2 regions of the Methylobacterium sp. SD274 genome follow, and region 1 is predicted to be linked to the other one. Evidence: riboswitches for the same ligand, from Rfam matches in the RefSeq annotation. Region 1 holds a riboswitch; the other holds the start of a gene.
The links. A riboswitch is a leader RNA that binds a small molecule or an ion and turns the genes downstream of it on or off. The one in region 1 is predicted to bind cobalamin.
Positions count from the first base shown of each region.

Region 2: it holds a riboswitch for cobalamin, as region 1 does, so the genes downstream of both, IPV08_RS04000 (TonB-dependent receptor) here and IPV08_RS01015 (CbtB-domain containing protein) in region 1, are expected to answer to the same signal.

Region 1 covers NZ_JADIJP010000001.1:214,105-218,983, forward strand. The annotation lists gene cobW (cobalamin biosynthesis protein CobW) at 1-933, opposite strand, end outside; gene IPV08_RS01005 (DUF1636 domain-containing protein) at 930-1,352, opposite strand; gene IPV08_RS01010 (CbtA family protein) at 1,345-2,124, opposite strand; gene IPV08_RS01015 (CbtB-domain containing protein) at 2,155-2,331, opposite strand; cobalamin riboswitch at 2,388-2,582, opposite strand; gene cobU (bifunctional adenosylcobinamide kinase/adenosylcobinamide-phosphate guanylyltransferase) at 2,689-3,201, shown strand; gene cobO (cob(I)yrinic acid a,c-diamide adenosyltransferase) at 3,198-3,818, shown strand; gene IPV08_RS01030 (hypothetical protein) at 3,818-4,525, shown strand; gene IPV08_RS01035 (cobyric acid synthase) at 4,583-4,879, shown strand, end outside.
Region 2 covers NZ_JADIJP010000003.1:114,485-119,363, forward strand. The annotation lists gene IPV08_RS03995 (TonB-dependent siderophore receptor) at 1-1,814, shown strand, start outside; cobalamin riboswitch at 1,912-2,114, shown strand; gene IPV08_RS04000 (TonB-dependent receptor) at 2,412-4,613, shown strand; gene IPV08_RS04005 (PepSY domain-containing protein) at 4,607-4,879, shown strand, end outside.

The DNA.
Region 1 (4,879 bases):
GTAATGATGGGCGATACGGGCACCGACGCCCTGGACCACGAGGCGCATCGGCTTGCCGGTGACCTCGGCGAAGCCCTTGATCCGCAGGACGCCGCTGGTCTCGGCGGCGCGGGCGACGCGGGAGGCCAGATCCTCGGCGCTCGCCGTGGCAGGCACCGCAATGGCCACGGAGTCGAAATCGTCGTGATCGTGGTCCTCGCCCTCGCCGTGATGGGAGGGGCGGGCGTCGAGATCGTCCTCGGCGGCGGCGCCGAGACCGAGGATCACGCGCGGATCGAGGCGGCCATGCTCGGCCTCGACCATCTTCACCGCGCGCGGCAGCTGGCGCTCCACCTCGGCGCGGACCTTGGCCTTGCCGGCTTCGTCGAGGAGGTCGGCCTTGTTCATCACCACGAGGTCGGCGCAGAGGAGCTGGTCCTCGAACACCTCTTCCAGCGGGTTGTCGTGATCGACGCTGGCATCGTCGGCGCGCTGGGCGGCGAGGGCCGCCGGATCGTCGGCGAAGAAGCCGGCAGCGACGGCGGGGCCGTCGATGACCGCGATCACCCCGTCCACGGTCACCCGCGAGCGGATGGCCGGCCAGTGGAAAGCCTGGACCAGGGGCTTCGGCAGAGCGAGGCCGGACGTCTCGATGAGGATGTGCTCCGGCGGGTCAGCGCGGTCGAGGAGCTTGTTCAGGGCCGGCACGAAATCGTCCGCCACGGTGCAGCAGATGCAGCCATTGGCGAGTTCCACGATGTCCTCATCCTGGCAACCCTCGATGCCGCAGGCGGCCAGGAACGATCCGTCGAAGCCGATATCGCCGAACTCGTTGACGATGATGGCGAGCCGACGACCGCCGGCATTCTCCACGAGGTGACGGACGAGGGTCGTCTTCCCGGCTCCGAGGAAGCCGGTGACGATGGTGCAGGGGATCTTCTCGACGATGCTCATTCGGCGGCGTCCGGAATTCTGTCCGCGCGGGGCGGAGGAAACGGGGGAATGCGGGCGACGACGCCTTTGCGGAACGCCTCCGGCCGCGCCTTCCAGGGCACGATGCCGTCGGGCGTCTCCGCGTACAGGCCGATGCCCGCGAGGATGGTTCTGGCGGATTCGACCGGGTCGAGATCGCCGTAAACGTAGGTCCAGCGGCCTTCGGAAGCCACGGCGACCGTGCAGGGGCGCTTGCAGACCGACAGGCACTCGACGCTCTCGACCGCGATGCCCTCGATGGCGGCTTCCTTCACCGCATCGCGCAGCGCCGAGACGAGGCGGGCCCCGGCGCGGGGCTCGGATGTGTCGCCGGCCGTGCGGCAGGTGGCGCAGACATAGAGTACGACCGGGCTGCCGGCCTGGATGTCCTCGTCAGGCATGTGACGTCGCCGGGCTCTTGCGCCCGACGCTGTTCCAGGCCCAGCCGAAGGCGAGGCCGATCACCGCCCAGAACACGAAGGCGATGCCGAGCGACCGAGCGGCGAATTGGGCCGCGTAGCCCGGGGGCAGGGCGGAGGCGGTGTGGCTCGTCTCCGGCGCTCCGGCCAGATGCGGCGCGACGAGGAGCACGATCCCTCCAGCGATGGCGATGGAGGAGCGGCGGATCGCGATGAGGTAGAGCCCCATGGCGGTGGCGGCCGCGGTCATGATCCACCAGAACTGGCGTTCGGCGAGCGGAGCCGCCTCCATGCCGGGTAGTTCCGGCGGGAGGCCGAGGGAAGGGGCGAGGGCCACGGCGAGGAACCCCGCGATCGCGAATCGCAGGCCGGTTTCCGGGCTCGGCTCGCGCCCACAGGCAATGAGAGCCGCGCCCAGTAACAGGGCGTAGCCGACGCCGCCGACCAGGGTCGCGAGGGCGGTGAAGACCATCCGGGGCAGGCCGGGGCCGGGCTGCCAGGCCGGAGCGACCTCGCCGCCTTCGACACCGTCCGTCTTGCCACCATGGTCGTGGCCCGAATGGACGGGCACGAGGAGGGAGGCCGGGGAGGCGCCGCGCGGCATCCATAGCGCGGCTGGCGCCGTGGCTTCGCCGCTCTCGTAACGCTCGGCCGCGATGATCAGCGGCGAGGTGAGGGCGAGCTGCAAGCCCGTGGCGACGACAGCCGCCAGGAAGCCGGCGACCAGGGCCGCCGACACGAGTCGGATCATCATGAAATCAGGTCCTGGCTGAGCGCGAGGCGGTCAGTGGCAGGGGAAATTCTGGGCGTGCCGGAAATCGTGGGCCGCGTTGTGCAGCGCCATCGCCGGGGCGAAGCCGGCCATGAAGACGAGCCCGAGGCCGAGGAAAGCGGCCATGAGCACTGCGCCGAGACGCTCGTTGCTGCGGGTGCCGGTGAGGGCGAGGGTGTTCGTGGTCATCGTGTCAGGTCTCCGGCCGCCCCGCCGGCGGCGTTCGAGGATAGAGCGGGAGGACGATTTGGTCCCCTTCGGAAGGCAGGTCTCCTGGCTCGCGGGTCATCCGGTCCTGCCGCCTTCCCGGATCGCTCCGGTGGCCGATGGCAGGCCCGTCTCCGCTCACAGTTGCGGGGGCAGCTGCGGTTTCAGGCGCGAGCCCTCACCGCATTCCCTTTTCACCCCGTCGCCGGGGCACCGTCCGAACTTCGCTTCTACGCGCTCGCGCGACCGCTGACAACGCGCCGCCAAAGCGTTTTACCGGCTTTGACGGGGCAGGGCGGTTTCGCGCTAAAGGGAGCCATGCGGCAGCCTTCTCCAAGAATGACACTGGTTCTCGGCGGCGCGCGCTCGGGCAAGAGCCTGCATGGGGAACGCCTCGTCGAAGCCCACCCGGCGCCTTGGCTCTACCTCGCCACCGCGCAGGCCTGGGACGACGAGATGCGGGAGCGCGTCGCCCTTCACCGGTCGCGCCGCTCGGCGGATTGGATCACCCGGGACGTGCCGATCGACCTGGCCGAGGCCGTCGCTGCGGCGACAGGGCCGGTGCTCGTCGATTGCCTGACCCTGTGGCTGACCAACCTGATCCTGTCCGAGGCCGATATCGAGGCGGCGAGCGCTGCCCTGATCGAGGCCTGCGGCCGCGCGCCGGGGCCGGTGGTGCTCGTCGGCAACGAGGTCGGTCTCGGCATCGTGCCGGACAACGCGCTCGCCCGCCGCTTCCGCGACGCGGCCGGGCGACTGCACCAGCGCCTCGCCGCGCGGGCCGACCATGTGGTGTTCATGGTGGCGGGACTGCCGATGATCGTGAAACCCCAACCCGGAGCGAGCGCATGAACGATCTGGAGATAAATGACGCGGAGGCCGACCGTCACCGCGAGAAGATGGAGAAGCGCAAGGCCGTCCAGGACGCCGAAGTCGCGGGCAAGACGATCGAGAAGGGCCTGCTCATCGTCAATACCGGTCCCGGCAAGGGCAAGACCACGGCCGGGCTCGGCCTCGTCCTGCGGGCGCTCGGCCATGGCTGGCGGGTCGGCGTGGTCCAGTTCATCAAGGGAGCCTGGGATACGGGCGAGAAGCACGCGCTGAAGGCCTTCGGCGACCGGATCGAATGGCATACGCTCGGCGAGGGCTTCACCTGGGAGACGCAAGACAAGGCCCGCGACATCGCCGCCGCCGAGCATGCCTGGGCCAAAGCCGAGGAACTGATGGCCGACCCGACCATCCGTCTCGTCCTCCTCGACGAACTCAACATCGCCCTGCGCTACGATTACCTGACCATCGACGCCGTGGTGGCGGCTTTCCGGGCGCGCCGGCCCGACCTCCACGTCATCGTCACCGGCCGCAACGCCAAGCCGGCCCTCATCCAGGCCGCCGACCTCGTCACCGAGATGGGCAGCGTGAAGCACCATTTCTCGGCCGGCGTGAAGGCGCAGGAGGGGATCGAATTCTGATGCGGACGGCCTTCCTCTCGCTCGGTCTTCTCGCCACCATGTCGGCGGCGGCCTCCGCGGAGTCCATCACATCCTGGCCGGACACCTATCTCGCCCGCGTCGAGGCGCTGGCGGTGATGGAGGGGCTGAACGCGCGGCTCCTGGCGAGCCGCAGCGCCACCGCGACCCTCGAAGGCTGGTGCTCCGAGCACGGCATGGCGACGGACCCGCGGCTCACGGCGACCCTCCTGCGCGATGTGGACAAGCCCGCCTCGGAAGAGACGCGCCGACGGCTCCAGGCCGTGCCGGATACACCTTTGAAGTATCGCCGTGTCCGGCTCGCCTGCGGCGATCACGTCCTGTCGGAAGCGGACAATTGGTATGTGCCGGAGCGGCTGAACCCGGAGATGAACCGCCTGCTGGAGACGACCGACACGCCCTTTGGCAAGGCGGTCCAGGCGCTGGGCACCACCCGCCAGACCATTGGGGCGGACCGTCTCTGGCAGCCTCTGCCGCCCGGTTGGGACCAGGCGGCCCCGCCCCATCCCGCCTGCGCGCCGCTCGCGATTCCGGACCGCCTGTTCAGTCATCGCGCCGTGCTGTTCACGGCCGAGCGGGTGCCGTTCTCGGAGGTCGTCGAGACCTACGCCTCCGCCATCCTCGATTTCCGCCGGGCCGCGCGGCCGCCCGATCCCGTCTGCGTCGCCGGCGCGCCGTCGCGGCCCTGACGCGGCCGTGCTAGGGCACGCCAACGCCCCTCGGCACACCGGACGAGACCCGATCGCATGACTGCCCGCGCCTTCATGATCCAGGGCACCGGCTCGGATGTCGGTAAGTCGCTGATCGTGGCCGGCCTGTGCCGCGCCTTCACGCGGCGCGGCCTCGCCGTGCGACCGTTCAAGCCGCAGAACATGTCCAACAACGCGGCCGTTACCGCCGATGGCGGCGAGATCGGCCGGGCCCAGGCGCTGCAGGCGCGGGCCTGCGGGGTGGCGCCTTCCATCCACATGAACCCGGTCCTGCTGAAGCCCCAGAGCGAGACCGGCTCGCAGGTGGTGGTGCAGGGCCGGATGGTCGGCACC
Region 2 (4,879 bases), on a different contig from region 1:
TCGTGAACTTCGTCAGCAAGAAGCCCCTCGACGTGCCTTTGCGCGAGATCTACGGCTCTTACGGCACCTACAACCGCAAGCAGTTCGGCTTCGACCTGAGCGGCCCGGCCAATCCCGAAAAGACCATCCTCTACCGGATCACCGGCTTCCTGCGGAACGGTGGCACCCAGGCCGATTACGTCGATCTCGACCGGGTCTACATCGCCCCGGCCGTCACCTTCCGGCCGTCGGCCGATACCAGCCTGACGCTTCTGGGCAATTACCAGAAGGATGTCTCGGGCGATAAGTACCGCTTGATCCCGCAATACTACACCAACGGGTCGAACCCGCTGAAGGCCAACCTGCGCGACCGCTTCCTCGGCGAGCCCGATTTCAGCCGGTTCAAGTCCGAGCGCGCCATGGCCGGCTACGAGTTCTCGCACCGCTTCGACAACGAATGGACCGTGCGCCAGAATCTGCGCTACGCCCATGCCAGCACCAACTACAACAGCATCTACCCGACCGGGCTGAACAATACGGCTTCACCCTCGCTCATCAACCGTTCGGCCCAGACCTGGCTGGAGGATTACGGCGTCTTCACCGTCGATACCCAGATCCAGCACGAGCACGTGTTCGACTGGTTCAAGAACACCGCCCTGCTCGGCATCGATTACAGCAACATCCAGAACAAGAGCGACCAGAGGGGCGGCCCGACCCAGGCCTTCTTCGATCCCAACTTCCTGCTCGGCGCCCCGGCGCCAGCGCTGGTCGGGCCGATCGACGTCCTCAACCCGACCTATGGCTCGGCCGTCGCCCCCCTGCAGAGGACGCTGTTGAGCCGGCTGTCGCAGGAGCAGACCGGCATCTACGCCCAGGATCAGGTGAAGTTCGGCAACGGTTTCCTGTTCAGCGCCAACGCCCGCTACGATTGGGTGAAGACGCGGACGGATGTGCAGAACCCCGCCCTCGATGCCGTGCGTACGACGCTGAACAGTATCGGCGTCGCAAACGCCATCCCGACCAATTTCGGGGTCACCCAGAATGCGGAATCGTATAGCGGCCGCGTCGGGCTGTCGTATCTCTTCGACAACGGCCTGACGCCCTACGTCGCGGCCGCGCGCTCGTTCAACGTGCTGCCGTTCTACATCCAGTCGAGCACGCCGAGCCCGATTGTCCCCATTGCCCCGGCCACCTACTCGATCGGCCCCGCCAAGCCCGAGATCGGGGAGACGGTCGAGGGCGGTATCAAGTTCCAGCCGCCCGGATCGAACAGCACGTTCCTCCTGTCGTATTTCGACACGAAGAAAACCAATGCGCTGACCTTCGATCCGACCGATCCGCTGCAGCAGGCCTATTACCAGACCGGCGAGATCGCGGTGAACGGCGTCGAGGTCGAGGCCACCGTGGAACTGGCCGAAGGGTTCCGCCTACTGAGCTCGCTCACCGCCCTCAACGCGCGGGTGACCAAGGATACGCCCCCGGACGCGCGGTTCGCGAGCACAGTCGGTAATCGTCCCATTCAAGTTCCGAACATCGTGATCTCGAACTGGGCCGACTATACCGTCCAGACTGGCGTGTTCCGTGGTCTCGGCTTCGGCTTCGGCGTTCGTTACATCGGCGACACGTTCGGCGATGCCGCCAACACCATCCGCGTGCCGGATTACTTCCTGATGGATGCGTCGATCCGCTATACCTACGACAACTGGCGCTTCCAGGTGGCCGCCAACAACCTCGCCGACCGGGTCTATGTCGGCACCTGCGCCCAACTCGGATATGTCGGCTGCAATTACGGCGACGGCCGCCGTATCACCGGCTCCGTCACCTACCGCTGGTAGGCGATACGCATCCGATGAGATCGGCCCCGGATCGAACGGTCCGGGGCTTTTCTTTTGGGCTGTTGCCGTCACGTCGTTGACGCGGTCTCTCGCCCTCGACTAGCCTGACGATGACGGTTCCCCTTCGGGGGATCAAAAGGGAACGCGGTGAGGGTCTTGAGCCCGATGCCGCGGCTGCCCCCGCAACTGTAAGCGGCGAGCCCATCATCAACACGTCACTGGAGGCTCCGGCTTCTGGGAAGACGATGAGAGGGCGTCGACCCGCGAGCCAGGAGACCTGCCGTCAGTCGTGGTCACACGCGAAACGCATCGGGCGGGGTGTCCTGGTGGGGTGTCGGGACCTGCGCTCGCGTGGGGATCGGCTTCGTTCGCGGTGACGTGCCACTGCGCTGAGCCGCGCCTGCCGTTCGCCCGCGATGCCCGATCGTCCCTGTTCCTTCCGTTACAGAATCGCTCCACAGCTTGCCCTCGGCGAGACCGTTTGGTCCTCCGCGCAGGCATTTTGCCCGGTTCGACGTATTGTAACGTTATAACATACGATCTAGCAGAAGGGGCGCGGCATTCGGCCAGCGATCACTCCGGTTTGCCCAAACGAACATGCCCACACAGGTCACCCACCGCGCCCCCGGGCGGATCTCGCCGGCCCGCGCCACCGCTTTCATCGCGTCACTCCTCGGCTCGACCCTGCTCGCGGGCGAGGTCCGGGGCCAGGATTCCATCGGCCAGAATGCCGTCACCCTCGACCAGCTCACCGTGGAGGGGAGCGGGGTCAGCCTGACTCGCGCCAACCCGGTCGGGCTCAACCTCTCGACCCCCTCCCGCAGCGCCAGTCGCCTCGGCCTGACGCCGCTGGAGACGCCCGCCAGCATCGATGTCATCAGCGGCGAGACCGCGCGCATCCGGGGCCAGAACACGGTGGTCGAGGCGGTGACGCAGAACGCCACCGGCATCACCACCATCGCGTCGCCCGGCAACGGCAACGGCGCCTTCTCCAGCCGGGGCTTCGCCGGCCCGAACTCGATCCAGCAGCTCTATGACGGCACGCGGCTGTTCGTGGGCGCCGGCACGGTGACCTTCCCGTTCGATACCTGGAACGTGGAGCGGATCGAGGTGCTACGCGGCCCGGCCTCCGTGCTCTATGGCGACGGCGCCATCGGCGGCGTGGTCAACGTGGTCTCGAAGAAGCCGAGCTTCACGCCGATCCATGCCGCCCGTGCCGCCACCGGGTCGGACGGGCTCGCGCGCCTCGCCGTCGATCTCGGCGGTCCAATCGGCGATGCGGTGGCCTACCGCCTCAATGTCAGCGGCAACCGCGACGGCGGCTGGACCAGCCCGAATGGGGATTTCCGCAACCTCGCGGTCTCGGGCGCGCTGCTGTTCCAGCTCAACCCCGATCTCGCCGTCACCCTCAGCCACGATCTCGGCTACCAGGAGCCCGCGCGCTACTGGGGCACGCCGCTGGTCAATGGCCGGATCGTCCAGTCCCTGCGCAACAACAACTACAATGTCGACGGCGCGAAGATCGTCTGGGCCGATAACTGGACCCAACTCAAGACCGAGTGGACGCCGAGCGCCGACATCACCATCCGCAACACCGCCTACCGGCTGCAGAGCCGTCGCCACTGGCTCGATGTCGAGCAGTACCGGTTCAATAGCGGTACGGGACGGATCGACAGGTCCGACTACCTCGAAATCTACCACAACCAGGAGCAGGTCGGGAACCGCTTCGACGCGGCCTTCAAGGGCAACCTGTTCGGCTTCCGCAACGAGTTCGCCATTGGGTTCGACGTCAACCACGTGGATTTCCGCCACACCAACAACTTCTCCAGCGCGGGCGGCGGCCTCGTCACCAGCGTCGATCCGTTCACCTACGATCCGGGCCTGTTCCCGGCCAATGGCCGCGCCAGCCCGGCCTATGCCACCAGCACCAACCAGGCCTCGGTCTTCGCCGAGAACCGGCTGATCCTCAGCGACCAACTCTCCTTCCTCACCGGAATGCGTTTCGACGCGCCGACCCTGCACCGGCGCAACCTCGCCACCGGCGACACCTTCGCGCGCTCGTTCGAGGCCCTGAGCTACCGGTTCGGCCTCGTCTACAACCCGACGCCGGATTCGGCCCTCTACGTGCAATACGCCACCGCCACCGATCCGGTGGGGAGCCTCATCAGCCTGTCGCAAACGAACGCCAATTTCGACCTCTCCACCGGCGAACAGGTCGAGGTCGGGGCCAAGGGCCTCGCGCTGAACGGCGCCCTCGAATGGACGGTGGCGGGCTACCGCATCGTCAAGGACAACCTGATCTCGGCGGTGCCGGGCCAGCCCAATGTCTCGACCCAGGTCGGCCGGCAATCCTCGCACGGGGTGGAGGGGGCGCTCGCCCTGCGCCTGCCCGACGGCTGGCGCATCGACGCCAACCTCGCCCTGCTCCACGCGCAATACGACGAGTTCCGGGAAGGGGCGGCGTCCTATGCGGGCAACCAGCCCAAAGACGTGCCCGAGCGCGTCGCCAATGTCTGGCTCAATTGGGCCTTCGCCCGCGACTGGGAGGCGCGGATCGGGCTGCAGAATGTCGGCCGGGTCTTCAGCGACTTCTCCAACACCGCGCCGCGGCCCGACTACACCCTGGCCCATCTCGGCCTCGACCATCAGGTCACCCCGGCCTCGCGCCTGAGCCTTCGCGTCTACAATCTGTTCGATACAACCTACGCGATCAGCGGCAACGCCGTGGACGGGATCGGCACCAACTGGATCCTCGGGCGCCCGCGCTCGTTCGAGGTCGCCTACAGCGTCGCGTGGTGAGCCTGTTCAAGCAGGGCAAGCGGTGGCTGGTCCTCGGCCATCGCTGGCTGGGCATCGGAACCGGGCTGCTCTTCGCCCTCTGGATCGGCTCCGGGCTGGTGATGCTCTATGTGCCGTTCCCGAGCTTGACGGAGACGGAGCGCCTCGCGCGTCTTCGCCCGATGGCGTGGGAGGCGGTCGCGGTCTCGCCGGACGAGGCGCTGACCGCCGCCGGGCTGCATGGCATGCCCCGCAGCCTCGATCTGGAGATGCGTGGCGACGAGCCG